Regions from separate parts of the Chryseobacterium sp. SORGH_AS_0447 genome, predicted to be linked through region 1. Evidence: riboswitches for the same ligand, from Rfam matches in the RefSeq annotation. Region 1 holds a riboswitch; the other holds the start of a gene.
What was found. Region 1 has a riboswitch for S-adenosylmethionine ahead of QE422_RS03120 (TonB-dependent siderophore receptor). Riboswitches for the same ligand answer to the same signal wherever they lie in the genome.
Positions count from the first base shown of each region.

Region 2: it holds a riboswitch for S-adenosylmethionine, as region 1 does, so the genes downstream of both, QE422_RS20040 (alpha/beta fold hydrolase) here and QE422_RS03120 (TonB-dependent siderophore receptor) in region 1, are expected to answer to the same signal.

Region 1 covers NZ_JAUTAR010000001.1:637,885-646,141, reverse strand. Annotated here, with positions in the region: gene QE422_RS03130 (helix-turn-helix domain-containing protein) at 1-309, shown strand, start outside; gene QE422_RS03125 (APC family permease) at 541-1,833, opposite strand; gene QE422_RS03120 (TonB-dependent siderophore receptor) at 1,837-4,266, opposite strand; SAM riboswitch class I at 4,365-4,469, opposite strand; gene QE422_RS03115 (alpha-amylase family glycosyl hydrolase) at 4,855-7,695, opposite strand; gene QE422_RS03110 (T9SS type A sorting domain-containing protein) at 7,961-8,257, opposite strand, start outside.
Region 2 covers NZ_JAUTAR010000001.1:4,310,278-4,318,534, reverse strand. Annotated here, with positions in the region: gene QE422_RS19645 (glucosidase) at 1-2,412, opposite strand, end outside; SAM riboswitch class I at 2,600-2,708, shown strand; gene QE422_RS20040 (alpha/beta fold hydrolase) at 2,766-3,704, shown strand; gene QE422_RS20035 (homoserine dehydrogenase) at 3,708-5,249, shown strand; gene QE422_RS19635 (O-succinylhomoserine sulfhydrylase) at 5,392-6,552, shown strand; gene tnpA (IS200/IS605 family transposase) at 6,898-7,350, shown strand; gene QE422_RS19625 (homocysteine S-methyltransferase family protein) at 7,454-8,257, shown strand, end outside.

The sequences.
Region 1 (8,257 bases):
ACCAGCCTTACCATGAAATACATAGGCGGAAAGTGGAAAGCGGTAATACTTATCCATTTAATCAAAAAAAAGAGATACAGCGAACTGAGAAAAGAATGCATGCTTATTACCGAAAGAACCTTAAGCCTGCAGCTGAAAGAACTGGAAGCAGACGGCCTGATTACACGCACCGTATACACCAGCAAACCTCCGTTGAAGGTAGATTATGAACTAACTGAATTCGGGAAAACTCTTATTCCGCTACTCAAAGCCATTGACCAATGGGGAAAAGAAACAGCGAATAAAAATGAGAAAATAGCGATTCTATAATCCTTGACAGATCATAACGGAAACGCAATGGTTGTAAAACAGAAATTCCAATAAAAATAAGACCTTCTGATCGATCCGGAAGGTCTTTATTGTTTATCTTGTTATTCAGAAATTCCCTTACAACATGGAAGGAAGCTTTTATTCCGGATGTCTACGGGAATCCGGTATCATTTTTCCGCCTCCGATGAATGTCGCAATTCCGGCATCAGAATTTGTAAAGGAGTATATAAGTCATTTAGTCAATCGCTTGTCTACCCAGTACAAAATAATCCCAAGGGCTACAATGCCAAGGCCGATGATGCTTTCTTTCGGGTTGTGGATGAAGGTAAAGTACAAGATATATACACTGAACAGCAGGAAAACCGTAGGAAAAACATAAAACAGATTCGATTTGAATATTCTTCTCTGATCTTTTTTAATGAAATAAGCCGTAGAGATTGCCAGACTTGCAAACAGCTGGAGAATAAAAGCCGTGTACACAAAGATTTCTTTAAAACTTCCGGTCAGAATAATGAGCGTGGCAATTACAGCATGGGCAAAAACAGCGCGGACCGGAATTCCTTTGCGGTTACCGACGGATAAAGATTTCCATAACCGGTTTTCTTTTGCAAAAGCCTGCGTCAGCCTGGATCCTACCCAGAGATATCCGCTGATTGTCGCTACCAGCTGTAAGGCGATGAAGACATTCACGACTCTACCGAAAGTATGCCCCAGCATATTATTCGCCGCTTCTCCCATTACATCTTCTTTACCGGCCAGCTGGCTCACCGGCGCATGTTTCAGCATAATGAAATTCACCAGAAGGTAGCAAACCGTTACGAAAACCGTTCCTACAATCAGTGATTTGGGAAGGTTTTTATCCACTTCCTTAATTTCACCCGCAATATAAGATGCCGAATTCCAGCCGGTGTATGAATAGGTCACAAAAACCAGCGAGGTGGCAAAAGCAGGCAGCATGATTTCATCCCGCCAGGAGTCATCAAAGACAAGGCTGTTACCTATTGCCCCGGATCCTGAAAGCACGACCCCAAGAATAATTAAAACAACAATAAAGGCAACTTTAATCAATGTAAAAAAGTTATGGAACCGGCTTGAAGCCTTTAAACTGAATGACAAGAACAGCGAAACCAGAAAAATAATTCCGATCGCAAAACCGTTCCCGAAAGAGAAATCAAAAGCAGAAAGGTACTTTGACATCGCCAGCGCCGCGAGGGCTACCGGAGAAGAAAACCCGATGATCAGGGAAATCCAGCTTACCAGATAGCCCAAAAGCGGGTGATAGGTTTCTTTCAGGTAGATGAAATCCCCGCCGTTTCCTTTGAAATGCGAGCCCAGCTCGGCGTAGCAAAAAGCACCGAACAACGCCAGAATTCCTCCGATCACCCAAAGGAGCAAGATGCTGTACGTATTGGTAATATCGGTAAGCTGAAAACCCAGCGTGGTAAAAATACCGGTGCCGATCATGTTTGAAACCACAATGGCCACTGCCGTTTTCCAGCCGATCTGATGTGAGGTAGAATCCATTAATTAAAATGTAAAATTAAGCCTTCCGAAGAAATAATTGCCAAATGTTCCCATCTGGACCGGAGCATATTTGAAAACCCCGTAGTATGAATTTTCATAAATCTGAAGATCCGGGAAAACATCAAAAACATTGTTGGCCCCCACAGTTAAGTTGATGTTTTTTGTAAAATCATAGCCCACACTCACATCCGTTACAACTTTTGGGGCAAACTCCTGTACGCCGCCGAAAGGATAACCGTCCCGTATTACTTTTCCGAAGTACGTATTTCTCACCAGAAAATTAAATTTCCCGATGCCGTAGTTTAGCCCCAAGGTTGCTTTTGTTTTCGGGGACAGGCTTTCGATAATGTTGATCTGATCGGGGCCGAAAAATTCATTCTGCGGAGTCTGCAAATTTTCCGGAAAATGGAAATCCGTAATTTTTGTTTCGGTATAATTTCCGGCCAGGTTGATGTTCAGATTACCGCCTCCCAGCCTCCAGTCATAAGCAACCACCAAATCAACCCCTTTGGTTTCCGTATCAATAGCATTGGCAAAAAACCTCCCGCTTTCGACCCCGTAAACCGCCAGCCGGTCATCAGTAATATTACTCGTGATCACAATCCGGTCTTTTACTTTTATGAGATATCCGTCCAGAGTAATCAAAAGTCGGCTGACCGGCCTCAAGGTGAATCCGGCACTTCCATTCACAGAAGTTTCCTGCTTTAACCGGTCGAAGCCAAGTGCTCTTGCTGCCTCACTGTCATTATTGAAGATGCCTTTGGTAACGATTGAATTTCCGGTTGTGGAAATATCCGCATAGGAATTATTAAAATACTGCTGCTGAAGCGAAGGTGCCCGGAAGCCTGTTCCAACCGCTGCACGGATGGCATAATTTTTAACAAATTCATACCTCACCGCCAGCTTTCCATTCAGGGTACTTCCAAAATCCGAATAATTTTCGAATCTTCCGGCCAGGTCTACATTCAGCTTTTTATCCAGATCATAAGAAAGATCCGCATAAGCTGCTACGGAATGCCTTGATTTTGATAATGCATTCTGTGGAGAAAACCCTATAAATGACTGGGATCCTCCAGCTCCGGATACCGTATTCGGATCTGTATTAGCAGTCACAGGGTTGCCATAAATATCGTATCTCAGATAAGACGCCTCCTCTCCGGATTTAATATCGTACTGCTCAAACCTGAATTCACCCCCGAAGGCCACGTTGAAGTTTTTAATATTTTTTGAAATATCCAGATTGACTGTATTCTGAAGAAAGCTGTGTGCCCCCGCATAAAAACTGGTGGGAGAATTTGCTCCTAAAGAAGCATTCACCGTATGGCTTACATCATAATTAAACGTATTGCTTCCGAACGTATTGCTGAGATCAAAAAACCAGTCATTTTTATTGTACTTCGTTCCAACCGCATAAGAAATATCGTATACTTTTGATCCCAGAACCGGCTGAAAACCGTTTGGATAAATAGAATATACATTGTTTGAAGTTTCGCTAGGCAACCTTCTGAAACCAAAGCCCTGCCCTTCTTTAATACTGAATCCTCCGAAAGAATAAAGCTTGAGATGATCATTAAAAGGATATTCGGAATTAAAAAACATCTGAGCCTGCCTGATCTTAGCATCCCCGATCTGAAAATTGAAATCGTCGCGGGTTAATCCCCTCTGCTGAATAACTGCATCATCCGCAGCCCTTGCAGCAGCAGGATCGGCCGCAAAATCGTAAGCAAAATTATCTCCGAAAATATCAAGGTTATGATTTTGCGTTCTCGTTGTCTTTCCCCTATGGTTCAACTGGAGGGACAAGCTGATGTAGCCGTCTTTTTTCCCCAGCGAAGTTCCATAATTTGCGCCTGCCTGGTATGTTTCCCCATCATTACGACCGGAAATCCCGTAAGTAAGGCTTCCCGTTCCTCCTAAATCTTTTTTAAGAATAATGTTAACTACCCCGGCAATTGCGTCAGAGCCGTATTGTGCGGCAGCACCATCTCTCAACACCTCGATCCTGTCGATCGCAATAATGGGAATCGTGCTTAAATCGGTTCCTACAGAACCATTCCCCACCGTATTCTGATAATTTACCAAAGAGGTAGTATGCCGTCTTTTTCCATTTACCAAAACCAGGACCTGATCCGGACCCATTCCCCTCAGCGTTACGGGATCGATGTGTTCGGTACCGTCCGAAGCCGACTGGCGAACTGCGTTGAAAGACGGAATCACATAATTCAACAGATCCTGAACCGTAATCTGGGGTGAAGATTTTTGTATTTTTTCGATGTTAATGATGTCTACCGGAGCGGGCGTTTCCAGTTTGGTTCTCCTGGCATTCCTGCTCCCTACGATAACAACATCTTCAATCTTTTTTTCCTGCTCCTGTTCCTGTGCCGATAAAAATCCAACCGTTAATAGCAGTATACTTGCGCTGAGCTTCTTCATTCTCTACAATAATCTTTTAAAAATAATTAATAACCGTCTGTGAAAAACACAAACTCCAAAAGACATTCAAGAAGCTGGAATAATACAGAATATTAACTCACTTATCTTCCCCCATCCGGGTTGGAATTAGCACCTTTACATCAACGAAATGCAGGTTGCTAAGGTTTCCCAGGGCCAAATCCCTCCACCTTTCTTGATAATCTACCGCAAAGGTAGACTAATAAATTCAAACAGCAAAAACTAAATGATTTTTACTGATTTCTATCAATTTTTCATTTGTGAATAAGTTGTGGATAACCTGTTAATTTCATCTTAGGAAGCTGTGGATTCGATATGAGTAAGCATGGAAATAATATGAATAAAAATCTTAACCGTTGTGAATAAAATATGGATAACATATGAATACGCTATTAATAAGACATGGATAACCCCAAATTCTTTTGCGGAAAAAGATGTGGAAAACCTATGGAAAAGACGTTAATACCGCATGGATAACCATAGCTTTTACAGGGGATAAAGTATGGATAAACAAAAAGGAGGTCACTTTCGCAACCTCCTTTCGGATTAACTTACAGACTTATCCACAAGCTATTTCACAATCATTTTCTGAACAGCTACGCCCGTATCTGATTTTAAATGAACAAGATAGGTTCCAGCAGGATAATTTGTTTTCAGTTCATAGGTTCCGTTGTCACCGGTAAGCTTGAATAAATCCATTTTTCTACCGCTTATATCGTAGATGGAGATTTCCCCATTCTTCGCTTTATGATAAATTAATTTAGCCAGACCGTTTCTCACCGGGTTATCCGCAATCTGAAGAGAAAGCTTGTTTTCGGCGTTTACATCGGTGGTGGATAAATTGGTTGTATAATTTCCAAGGATCCTGAACTCGCCCGGCTGAAGGTTTATCGGAGCCGTTGTGGATGTTACGTTGATCACAGAGTTATCCATCAGGTTCTGCCACTGCCCGGTATAAGGAAAGTATGGAACCACATTCTGAGCAGCCGTCGTGTAGTTTGCCAATACCACTACGTTTTTCATTCCTGATGTCAACAGATTATCATATACGTAAATTCGGGTAATCAGCCCATTCGGATCGTTGGACAGGTTGTTGGATTCGATAGTATAGGTTTTTGATCTGAAAACCGGATACAGATTTCTGAAATTGATTATTTTCGCCCAGGTATCGTAAACCGCCTTCCTGTTGGTATTCGTATCGTAATTCAATGCAAACGCAATCGGTTTCTGGTCTGTCCGGCATCCGTTGTTTATTGTTCCGTCCTGGCATCGGTTGATGCTGAATTCATAACCCAGCTCCCCAAACTGCCAGATCATTTTCGGACCCGGAATGGTAAAGAATGTCGCACCGAAAGTTTTCATTCTCTCCAATGCCGTGTTTAAGTTTTTCACATCATAGCTTCCGTTCACAGCGCCGTACGCCAGGTTTTTGAACATCAACCTTTCCTCATCATGGCTCTCTCCATAACCTACGCCAGACATATTGGTAAAACCGTGAAGAGAATGGTTCATTCTGTCGTAATTGCTGTTTTCCTTATAGCCCATGGCATTCTGGTTATAAGGCCCGTTCTGGTTGTTCCACATCATCACGCCTTTTCCTTCGGCAATCCTGTAATTGGCCCACTGCTGCTCTTCCGAATCTGTTCCCAGATGCTCAAAGATCATGTAAGAGTTCGGGTCAATAGCCCACTGCCGGTCGGCATAATATTTTAAAATATCCACCCGGTCCTGCTGATAAGCATTGGTACAGGTTTCATCATTTTCAGAGCAGTTCTGGGTAAAACCTTTCGTTAAATCCCAACGGAAACCGTCGATGCGGTATTCCGTCAGCCATTGCTGAAGGCATCTTTCAACGTAATATTTAGTTGAAGCACTTGTATGATTGAAATCATTAAATACATTGTAAGAATGTTTAGGAACCTGATTAAAGTAAGGATTGTTTGCTGCAATATCTCCGTAGCCGTCTCCATCCGGATCAATATTCCAAAGTCTTGCTAATGGTGAACGCCCGGTGGCATGATTGAAAGCAACATCCAGAATGACCGCGATTCCGTTCTGGTGGCACACATCTACGAATTCCTTGAATTTTTCCGGCGTCCCATACGCTTTATCCAATGCGTAATGGAAAGAAGTATTGTAACCCCATGACAGGTTTCCTTCAAATTCCATGATCGGCATCAGCTCGATCGCGTTGATATTTAATCCTTTTAAATACGTAATTTTATTGATCAGTGACTGCCAGTTTTTTTCCTGCGTAAAATCCCTCAATAACAATTCATAAACCACCAGATTATCTTTGGAAGGACGCTGGAAATTGGTCACCTGCCAGTTATACGACGCCTGCCCGGTTTTAAACATAGAAACTTCAAAGCCCTGCCCAGCAGGGAATGCCGGCAGATTCGGATAGGTAGAAGCTGAAATATACTGATCGTCATAAGAAGATAAAATCTGCGGAGAATAAGGATCTGCCACTTTTCTGAGATCATTGGTCCTGTACTGGAAAGTATACAGTTGCTGTGGCGTAAGACCGTTCAGCTCAATCCAGTATAAATCCGGATTGGTTGTGTCTCTCTTCATCAGATACGCATCATTTACCGTCCAGTTATTGAAACTTCCGATCACGTGGACGAAATTTTTAAATGGAGCATACAAAGCCAGCCCAACCTTTGTATTATCGGTAAGGTTGTAATTGATCCCCTGCCTGATCCAGCTCGGAATAGCCTGTGAAACCACATTTCTCGGAACCTGCAACGTGAATGTTGCATTTTTTACCGTTGAATTGGCATCCGTTGCAATAAGTTCCATATTCGCATCCTGGGTTACGGTGTAACTGTAGGAATAGGAAGTGGAAGGTGTTGATGTAGAATTCACCACCATTCCGTTGGCTTTCAGCTGGAAAGTGGCGTTTACATTTGTTGTCGCCGTAACGTTGATCGAATTCCCTACCGGAACGGATGTTAAGCTGTTTGCCGCAGGATTGGTCATGGTCAGGTTTAAGATTCCGACATTAACGTAGATATCCGGTGAGGTCTGGTGAGCTCCCGTTTTATCTTTTAATAAAAAGCCAAACCTCCCGATGCCCGTTCTCCCGTAAAAAGTGGTGGGGGTAAAAGACAGGGAATAGGTATCGGTAGCTGCATTATAGCTGAGCCTGTTGGCCTCGTTGGAATTGTTCCAGCTGCCGTTGGTAGGACAGTCTTGGCTGTTCTGGTAGTTGGTATCCAGCGACCAGGACCAGATGTAAATGGCGTTGTTCGAAACGCCCCAGGCTGTTTCATCAATCTGATTTCCCGGGACGGTTAAGGTAATCGCGTTCGTTTCATTGAACGGATTCGGTGTAATGGTATAACTGATCTGGCCGAACGCAAAGGCTACCATCAGCAATAAAAGACCTGAATAAAACTTTCTCATATAGTTTCTAATTTTTTAGTACAGTTGAATAAAGATAATTTATTTTTCATCACCTTTTCATTCTATATCAAAAAAAATCGTTAAGCCATTGGAATAGTACGCATTGGCCCTCAAACTTATAGGGAAAAACTGAATATACTAGTATCATTAAAAAGCAATCCGGTCCTGAATGTCGTACCGTACCTAAATTTAAAACCGGTTTAAAACAAAACAGAAGACTTCTTTTACAAAGCCTTCTGTCAATCAATTAAATATGGACGAAAATTTAATTCTTAATCACTTTTTTGGAAATGGCCTGCTGCTGACCTTTTAATTTTATTTCTATCATATACATTCCTTTAGGCATTCCCTGCATATTGATCTGGTTTCCTGAGAACTGAGCCTCTATTTTCTGCCCTACTGCATTTGTAATATGTACGGCCTCAATTGATGAATCCGATTTAACGTTTAAAATTCCATTGGTCGGGTTCGGATATACCTGGATGGATTTTACAGCAAGGCCAATGTCAGACGTAGCCAGTGCAGAGAAATCTTTAATACATCTTACTGATTCTCCCTGACC
Region 2 (8,257 bases), 3.7 Mb from region 1:
CAGCCGGTTGCTGATATCCTGGGCTACCTCATCCAGATTTTTCATTTCATGGCTTCCGGTAGGCAGTTCCACCTTTAAGCTGTTTCCGTAATAAAAATGGAATCGCTGCAAGCTTTCTACAATCAGGAAATTAATAGGGAACCAGATCGGTCCTCTCCAGTTGCTGTTTCCGCCGAACATGCGGCTGTCACTTTCCGCAGGCGTGTAGTAGACCACATTTTCAGTTCCGTGTACAGAAAACTTAAATGGGTTTTCTTCATAGACTTTCGACATGGCACGGATTCCGTATCGGCTTAGGAATTCCTTTTCATCCAGCATCCGGGATAGAACTTTGGTCAGCCTAGTTTTGCGGAGAATACTCATTAGATGTTTTCTCCCGTGGCCTTCCTCTTCCCAGTGCGATACCAGCTTGGTAAGTTCCGGCTTGTTTTTCAGTACCCACTCCATTCTTTCTACAAAATTCGGCATTTTATCAAGCAGATGATGATCAATGATTTCCACCGCAAACATCGGAATCAATCCAACGATACTTCTCAGTCTTAGCGAAGCACTGTCGCCGTTGCCAAGCTGTAGGACATCATAGAAAAATCCGTCCTCTTCATTCCAGAGTCCTTTCGTTCCGTCACCCAGGTTTTCCATAGCCTCGGCAATATAGAGGTAATGCTCAAAAAATTTAATGGCCATATCTTCATAGACCTGATAATATTGGGCAAGTTCCATGGCGATCCGCATCATATTCAGTGCGTACATTGCCATCCAGCTGGTACCATCGGCCTGTTCGAGATGCTGACCGTCTTTTAAGACCATATTCCGGTCAAAAGCCCCGATGTTATCGAGTCCGAGGAAACCTCCGCCGAAAATATTTTTGCCGTTTTTATCTTTCCGGTTAACCCACCAGGTAAAATTCAGAAGTAATTTCTGGAAAACTTTTTCCAAAAATAAAAGATCAGCCTTCCCGTTCTGTTTTTCATCAATTTTAAAAACCCTGAAGCAGGACCAGGCATGTACCGGCGGATTTACATCGCTCAGGTTCCATTCGTAAGCGGGAAGCTGCCCGTTCGGGTGCATATACCATTCCTTTGTTAATAAAAGAAGCTGTCCTTTGGCAAATTCCGCATCAATGAGGGCTAACGGTACACAATGGAAAGCAAGGTCCCAGGTTGCATACCACGGATATTCCCATTTATCGGGCATTGAAATAATGTCTTTATTGTGAAGGTGGTTCCATTCCGTATTTCTTACATAATGATTAAAATCCCTTGGAGCTACAAAATTAGGATCGCCTTTCAGCCATTTTCCTACATTGTAATGGTAGAACTGCTTGTTCCAGAGAAGTCCGGCAAACGCTTGTCGCTGTACATTTCTTTCATCACTGTCCGTCACATCACTCTGGATTTCATCATAAAATTCCTGAGCTTCTGTAATCCGAATATTGAAAATCTCATCAAAATCCTCAAAAGGTTCATCCAGATCATATGGCGACAATCTGAAATCAAAAGTTTCCGACTGCCCTGCACCAACGATTTCATCAATCAGGAAAGAAGCTTTTGTGCCTCTTTTTTCAGGATTTACGGTATTGCTTCCGTAAATAATATAGTCGTTGATTCCATCCTTAAAATAGGTGTTTCCCGGATAAGGCGCTCCGTAAAGTTTCGGATTATTCGTTTCATTTTCACAGAAAACACTTTCTGCATTCATGTCCCTCGAATAAAACTTTTTAATTCCGATACTGTCATGATCGATATTGATGCAGCCTTCATGCGAAGCATTCGTCTGGCCTTTATATGTATTGTAACCCCATTTCCAGTTATTTCTGAACCAAACCGTTGGTACCACAACAATCGGGGCATCGATCTGGCTTCGGTTGCATACCGTAACCCGGACTAAAAAATCATTATGGTCTGCCTTGGCATATTCAATAAAAATATCGAAATATTCATCTTTATCGAAAATTCCAGTATCGAAGATTTCATACTCAGGCTGCTTTTTGCTCCGTCTGGCATTTTCGGAACGGATCTCATCATACGGGAACTCATTGATGGGATATTTATACACCATCTTCATATAACTATGGGTAGGTGTATTATCCAGGTAATAAAATATTTCCTTAATATCTTCTCCATGATTTCCCTGAGGATTGCTGAGTCCGAAGAACCGTTCTTTTACAATTTTGTCTTTCTTGTTCCAGAATGAAAGGGCAAAACAGAAAATCTGCTTGGCGTCGGAGATTCCGGCAATTCCTTCTTCTCCCCACCGGTACGCATAGCTTTCTGCATTGTTATGATTGGCGAAATTCCATGCATCGCCGTTGGGACTGTAATCTTCACGTACATTTCCCCACTGCCGGTTGCTTACATAAGGTCCCCAGTTTTTCCAGTTGCTGTCCTGTAATCTTTGTTTTTCTGCAATCATATTTTCAACGGTTTCCTTACGAAGGTAGTTTTTTTTGAAAAAAATTCCAACCCTTATCATTTAAATTATCTTTAATATTTCTCCGGAAGCCTTCTGTTGACGGGTGTTGCAATGTTAAATAAAATTTTTATAAATATTTAAAAGAAAAGTTCTATCTTTGCACCATTCGTTCATTCAAATATTGAAAATGTTATCAAGAAAGGTTGAGGGATTAGACCCTGTGAAACCTTAGCAACCCTTTGCGCAAGCAATGAAGGTGCTACGTTCTACCAGAATTATTTTTGGACAGATAACTTACTGAAGTTCTTTCAGCCATTTCCTGTGGCATTTTCAATTGTATTAAAATAATAGAATTGAAAACAGAACTTAAACATATTACCTTTTCGTATCGCACAAATTCCGGCAGGGAATACGATATTCCGTTAAGCTATCAGCTTTTCGGAAAAGAACTGTTTTCTGCACCTGTTATTTTGGTTAATCATGCACTCACCGGAAATTCGGAAGTTTCCGGAGAAAGAGGGTGGTGGAAAAAGCTGATCGGAAATCATCAGGTGATCGGTACGGATCAGTATACGGTTCTGTGTTTCAATATTCCCGGAAACGGCTACGATGATTTTTTTATTGATGAATATGAAGATTTTACCCCTTCAGATATTGCCAACATCTTCTTGAAAGGGATCGAAATTTTACAGATCAAAAAATTATATGCTATTATCGGAGGCTCGCTGGGAGGAGGAATCGGCTGGGAAATGCTCGTTAAAAATCCAGGACTTGCTGAGATCTTTATTCCCATTGCCTGTGATTTCAAAACCCACGACTGGCTTCATGCACAGTGTCTCGTTCAGAAATTTTTACTGAATCAGGAAGACCAGCCCCTGCAAAAAGCCCGGATCCATGCGATGCTGTGTTACCGTACATCGGAATCGTTAAATGAAAGGTTCAGAAATAAATACAGTCAGGAAAAGCAGAGACTTGAATCTGAGGACTGGCTGGTTTATCACGGAAATGCCTTAAACGAAAGATTTAGTTTGAAATCTTATAAATTAATGAATCATTTGCTGATGAATATTAATGCCGAGGAATCCCGTTTGAAAGACATTAAAGCCCGGATTCATCTGGTTTCAGTAAACACGGACCTTTTTTTTCCGTCCTCTGAAATTCGAATGTGCTATCACAAGTTAAAAGAGCATAAGGATCAGGTTTCCTATCATGAAATACAGTCAATACATGGGCACGATGCCTTCTTAATGGAATACGAACAATTAAATACGATCATTAAAAATATTTTGTAGACGATGAAGAATAATGCAAACGAAATAAAATTTTTGAAAAACAGGTCCATCATCAAATTTGAAGGAGAAGATTTCTTAGGCGAAATCGGAATCGACGGACGGATTTTTAAGGCGCTGACCTTAGCGAGAATCAGTGTGGGAGTCATTTCCCAGCAGGCTATCGAAAACGGAATTTCCATCCTCGTACAGGAAAGCGATTCTGAAAAAGCGGTGAATTGCCTGATTGACGAATTTGAGGCAGAAAGAAAATCAGGGAAAGTATCCCAGATCTACAGCATAAATAATGTATCGGTTATTGGCTTTGTGGCTGAAGATTTCAACAAAGTATTGGCAGAGTTGGCACGGAACAATGTCTTTCCATTGCTCCTTAACCAGATTGCAGCGGAAAAAAGGGTAAACATTGTTGTAACCTCCTCTCAGGATGAAAAAGCAAAAAACATTATCGAATCTGAAATTTCCAAAAAACCGAAAACCGTGCATTTGGCCATCATCGGTCATGGAAATGTCGGAAAAACTTTAATAGAGCAGGTCCTGGAATCTTCAGAAGAAATCAGAAGGCGTAAAAAGATTGATCTTAAAGTGGTAGCCGTTGCCAATTCCAAAAAAATAGCTTTTAACAAAAAAGGCTTCAGTGCAAACTGGACAGATGAGGTAGAGACGGCGAAAAATCCGTCGAACGTTCAGGAGCTCATCCGGTTCTCAAAAGAAAATCAGCTGGAAAACTTAATTGTTGTAGATAATACAGCGAGTAAAGATTTTGTGCACAATTATCATGCATTGGCCGAAAACGGGTTTGATCTGGTGTCATCGAACAAAATCTTCAACACCCTTCCGATTGAGGAATACCGTAAACTGAGATATACATTAAATAAGAATAACAGACGTTACCTCTATGAAACCAATGTGGGAGCCGGTTTGCCTTTAATTGATACCATCAAGCTTCTTCATCTTTCAGGAGAAAATATCACAAGAATCAAAGGGGTGTTCTCCGGAACATTAAGCTACGTCTTTAATAATTTTTCTTTGAGAGACGAAAAGTTTTCCACCATCATCACTGAGGCATTGGAGAAAGGATATACCGAACCTGATCCCAGAGAAGATCTGTCCGGAAACGATGTTGCCCGAAAGCTGCTCATCCTGGCACGAGAACTCGACCTGATCAATGAATTCAATGACATCAAAATCCAGAATCTTGTTCCTGAAAGCCTGCTGGATATCTCAAAATCAGAATTCCTTTCCAGATTGGAGGAACTGGATGAAGAGTATCAGAAAATCAAAGAAAACCAGGCACCGGGCCATGTTCTGAGATATGTAGGAGATCTTCACGGAGACCTTCAGAAAGATAAAGGGGAACTGGATGTAAATCTGATTTCTGTTCCTGCTGGCTCGGCTTTAGGCCAATTAAAAGGATCTGATTCCATCTTCGAAATCTATACTGAAAGTTACGGCGAAAACCCGATCGTGATCATGGGAGCCGGAGCCGGAGCGAAAGTAACCGCAAGAGGGGTATTCGGAGACATTTTAAGAGTCAGTGAAACGAAATAAAATAATGTAACAATAGAGCAATGCAATAGTGTAGCAATTTAAAAATGTAGCAATTTACCGCTGATTTAATTGGCATGCCGAATCAGTCATGATATTGAATTGTTCCATTGATACACTGTTCCATTGGTAAAATAAATAGAGTATGGAAAATTTTGAAACCCTTGCCATAAGAACCCAAACGGAGAGAACCCCGTTTGATGAGCATTCGACGCCGCTTTTTCTTACGTCAAGCTTCGTATTTGAAGATGCGGAAGATATGCGGGCGAGTTTTGCGGAGGAAAAGCCAAAAAATTTATACAGCCGTTTCTCTAATCCAAACGTAACGGAATTCACCGATAAAATAACAAAAATGGAAGGTGCTGAAGCAGGTTATGCTTTTGCGACAGGAATGGCTGCGATTTATTCAACGTTTGCCACCCTCCTGAACGCGGGCGATCATATCGTAAGCTGCCAGTCGGTTTTCGGTTCTACGCACACCTTGTTCACCAAGTATTTCCCGAAATGGAATATTGAAACCACCTACTTCAAAGCGGAAGATGCCGAAAATGTTGAAAAGTACATTCAGCCAAACACGAAAATCCTATACCTGGAAACGCCTACCAATCCCGCGATTGAGGTGTTGGATCTGGAGTTTTTCGGGCAAATTGCTAAGAAACACAATCTGATCTTCATTGTGGATAATTGTTTCGCGACGCCTTATCTGCAACAGCCCATTAAATATGGAGCTGATATCGTAGTGCATTCTGCAACAAAATTAATCGACGGTCAGGGTCGGGTTTTAGGAGGCGTAGCAGTCGGCAGAGAAGATCTGATCCGTGAAATTTACCTGTTCGCAAGAAATACAGGACCGGCGATGTCGCCTTTCAATGCGTGGGTATTGTCCAAAAGTCTGGAAACATTAGCTATTCGTGTTGAAAAACATTGTGAAAATGCCTTGAAAGTAGCAGAATTTTTAGAAAGCCATCCGAATGTGGAATTGGTAAAATATCCCTTCCTGAAATCTCATCCCAGCTATGAAATTGCCAAAAAACAGATGAGACTGGGTGGAAATATCGTTGCCTTCGAAATCAAAGGCGGTATCGAAGGGGGAAGAAACTTTTTGAATAAAATTAAAATGTGTTCCCTTTCTGCCAATCTCGGAGATACGAGAACCATCGTTACGCATCCTGCATCCACCACCCACTCCAAATTAACCGACGATGAAAGAAACGAAGTTGGAATCACGGCAGGATTGGTTCGCTGCTCAGTCGGTTTGGAACATGTGGATGATATTATTGCGGATCTGAAACAGGCGTTGGATTGATTCAATTGCAAGCCCTGAAAGGGCGAAATCAACAGCCTGCGGTACAGCCGTAGGTATAAAAATAAAAGCAGCAAAGCCCTGAAAGGGCGAAATCAACAGCCTGCGGTGCAGCCGCCGGTATAAAAATAAAATATAAAGCATCAAAGCCCTGAAAGGGCGAAATCAACAGCTTGCGGTGCAGCCGCAGGTATAAAATAAAATGTAAAGCAGCAAAGCCCTAAAAGGGCGAAATCAACAGCCTGCGGTGCAGCCGTAGGTATAAAAAAAATGTGAAGCAGCAAAGCCCTGAAAGAGTGAAATCAACAGCCTGTGGTAGAGCCGCAGGTAAAAAATAAAAATTAGAACATGCCAAAATCTCTGAATAAAATTTATATCCATATCGTATTCAGTACAAAAAACAGAGAACCTCTTATTTCTGATGATATTAAAGAGGAACTGTTCAACTACTTAGGCGGCGTATGTAAAAATTTAGAGTGTAATCCTATTCAGGTTGGCGGTTATAAAGATCATGTTCATATTTTATGTTTGTTATCAAAGAAAATTACTTTGATTAAATTATTGGAAGAATTAAAGTCTTCTTCATCCCAATGGATGAAAACCAAAGATGCAAAATTCTCTTCTTTTTATTGGCAAAGCGGCTATGGAGCATTTTCGGTAAATCCTACCGAAATTGAGATTGTGACGGCTTATATTAAGAAACAGGAAGAACATCACAAAATAAAAAATTTTCAGGACGAATATCGGGCGTTTCTTAAAAAATATAATGTGGAATACAATGAGGAATACGTCTGGGATTAATGACTCCGCCCTTTCAGGGCTTTTTAGTGATAGGTAAATAATTTAAACATTGGGCTGTACCCAATGCTAATGATAAAGCCCCTTCAGGGCAAAAAAAAGAAAAATGAAAAACTCAGAACAACTATACAAAGCACTATCCGAAAGAATTTTAATTCTCGACGGAGCAATGGGCACCATGCTGCAACGGTACAAATTTGAAGAAGAAGACTACCGTGGCGAACGTTTCAAAAACTGGGAGCATCCGGTAAAAGGAAACAATGATTTGTTGTCCCTTACCCAGCCCCATGCGATCGAAGAAGTCCACAAAAAATATCTGGAGGCAGGCGCGGATATTATCGAAACCAATACCTTTTCGGGAACCACGATTGCAATGGCTGACTACCACATGGAAGATCTGGTGTATGATTTAAATTATGAATCGGCAAAAATCGCCAGAAAGGCCTGTGATGAATACACCGCTAAAAACCCTGATAAACCGAGATTCGTCGCCGGATCCATTGGCCCTACCAACAGGACGGCAAGCTTAAGTCCGGATGTGAATGATCCCGGGTACAGAGCCATTACCTTTGAGGAACTGAGAATTGCTTACAAACAGCAGTGTGAAGCACTTTTGGATGGCGGCTCCGATATTCTGCTGGTGGAAACCATCTTCGATACGCTGAATGCCAAAGCCGCATTATTTGCGATTGATGAACTTCAGGATGAAAGAGGGATCAAAATCCCGATCATGGTTTCCGGAACCATCACCGATGCTTCGGGAAGAACGCTGAGCGGGCAGACGGCAGAAGCATTCCTGATCTCCGTTTCCCATCTGAATTTGCTGAGTGTAGGGTTCAACTGTGCGTTGGGAGCCAATCAATTGACGCCTTATCTGGAAACACTGGCGCACAATTCGGAATTCCATGTG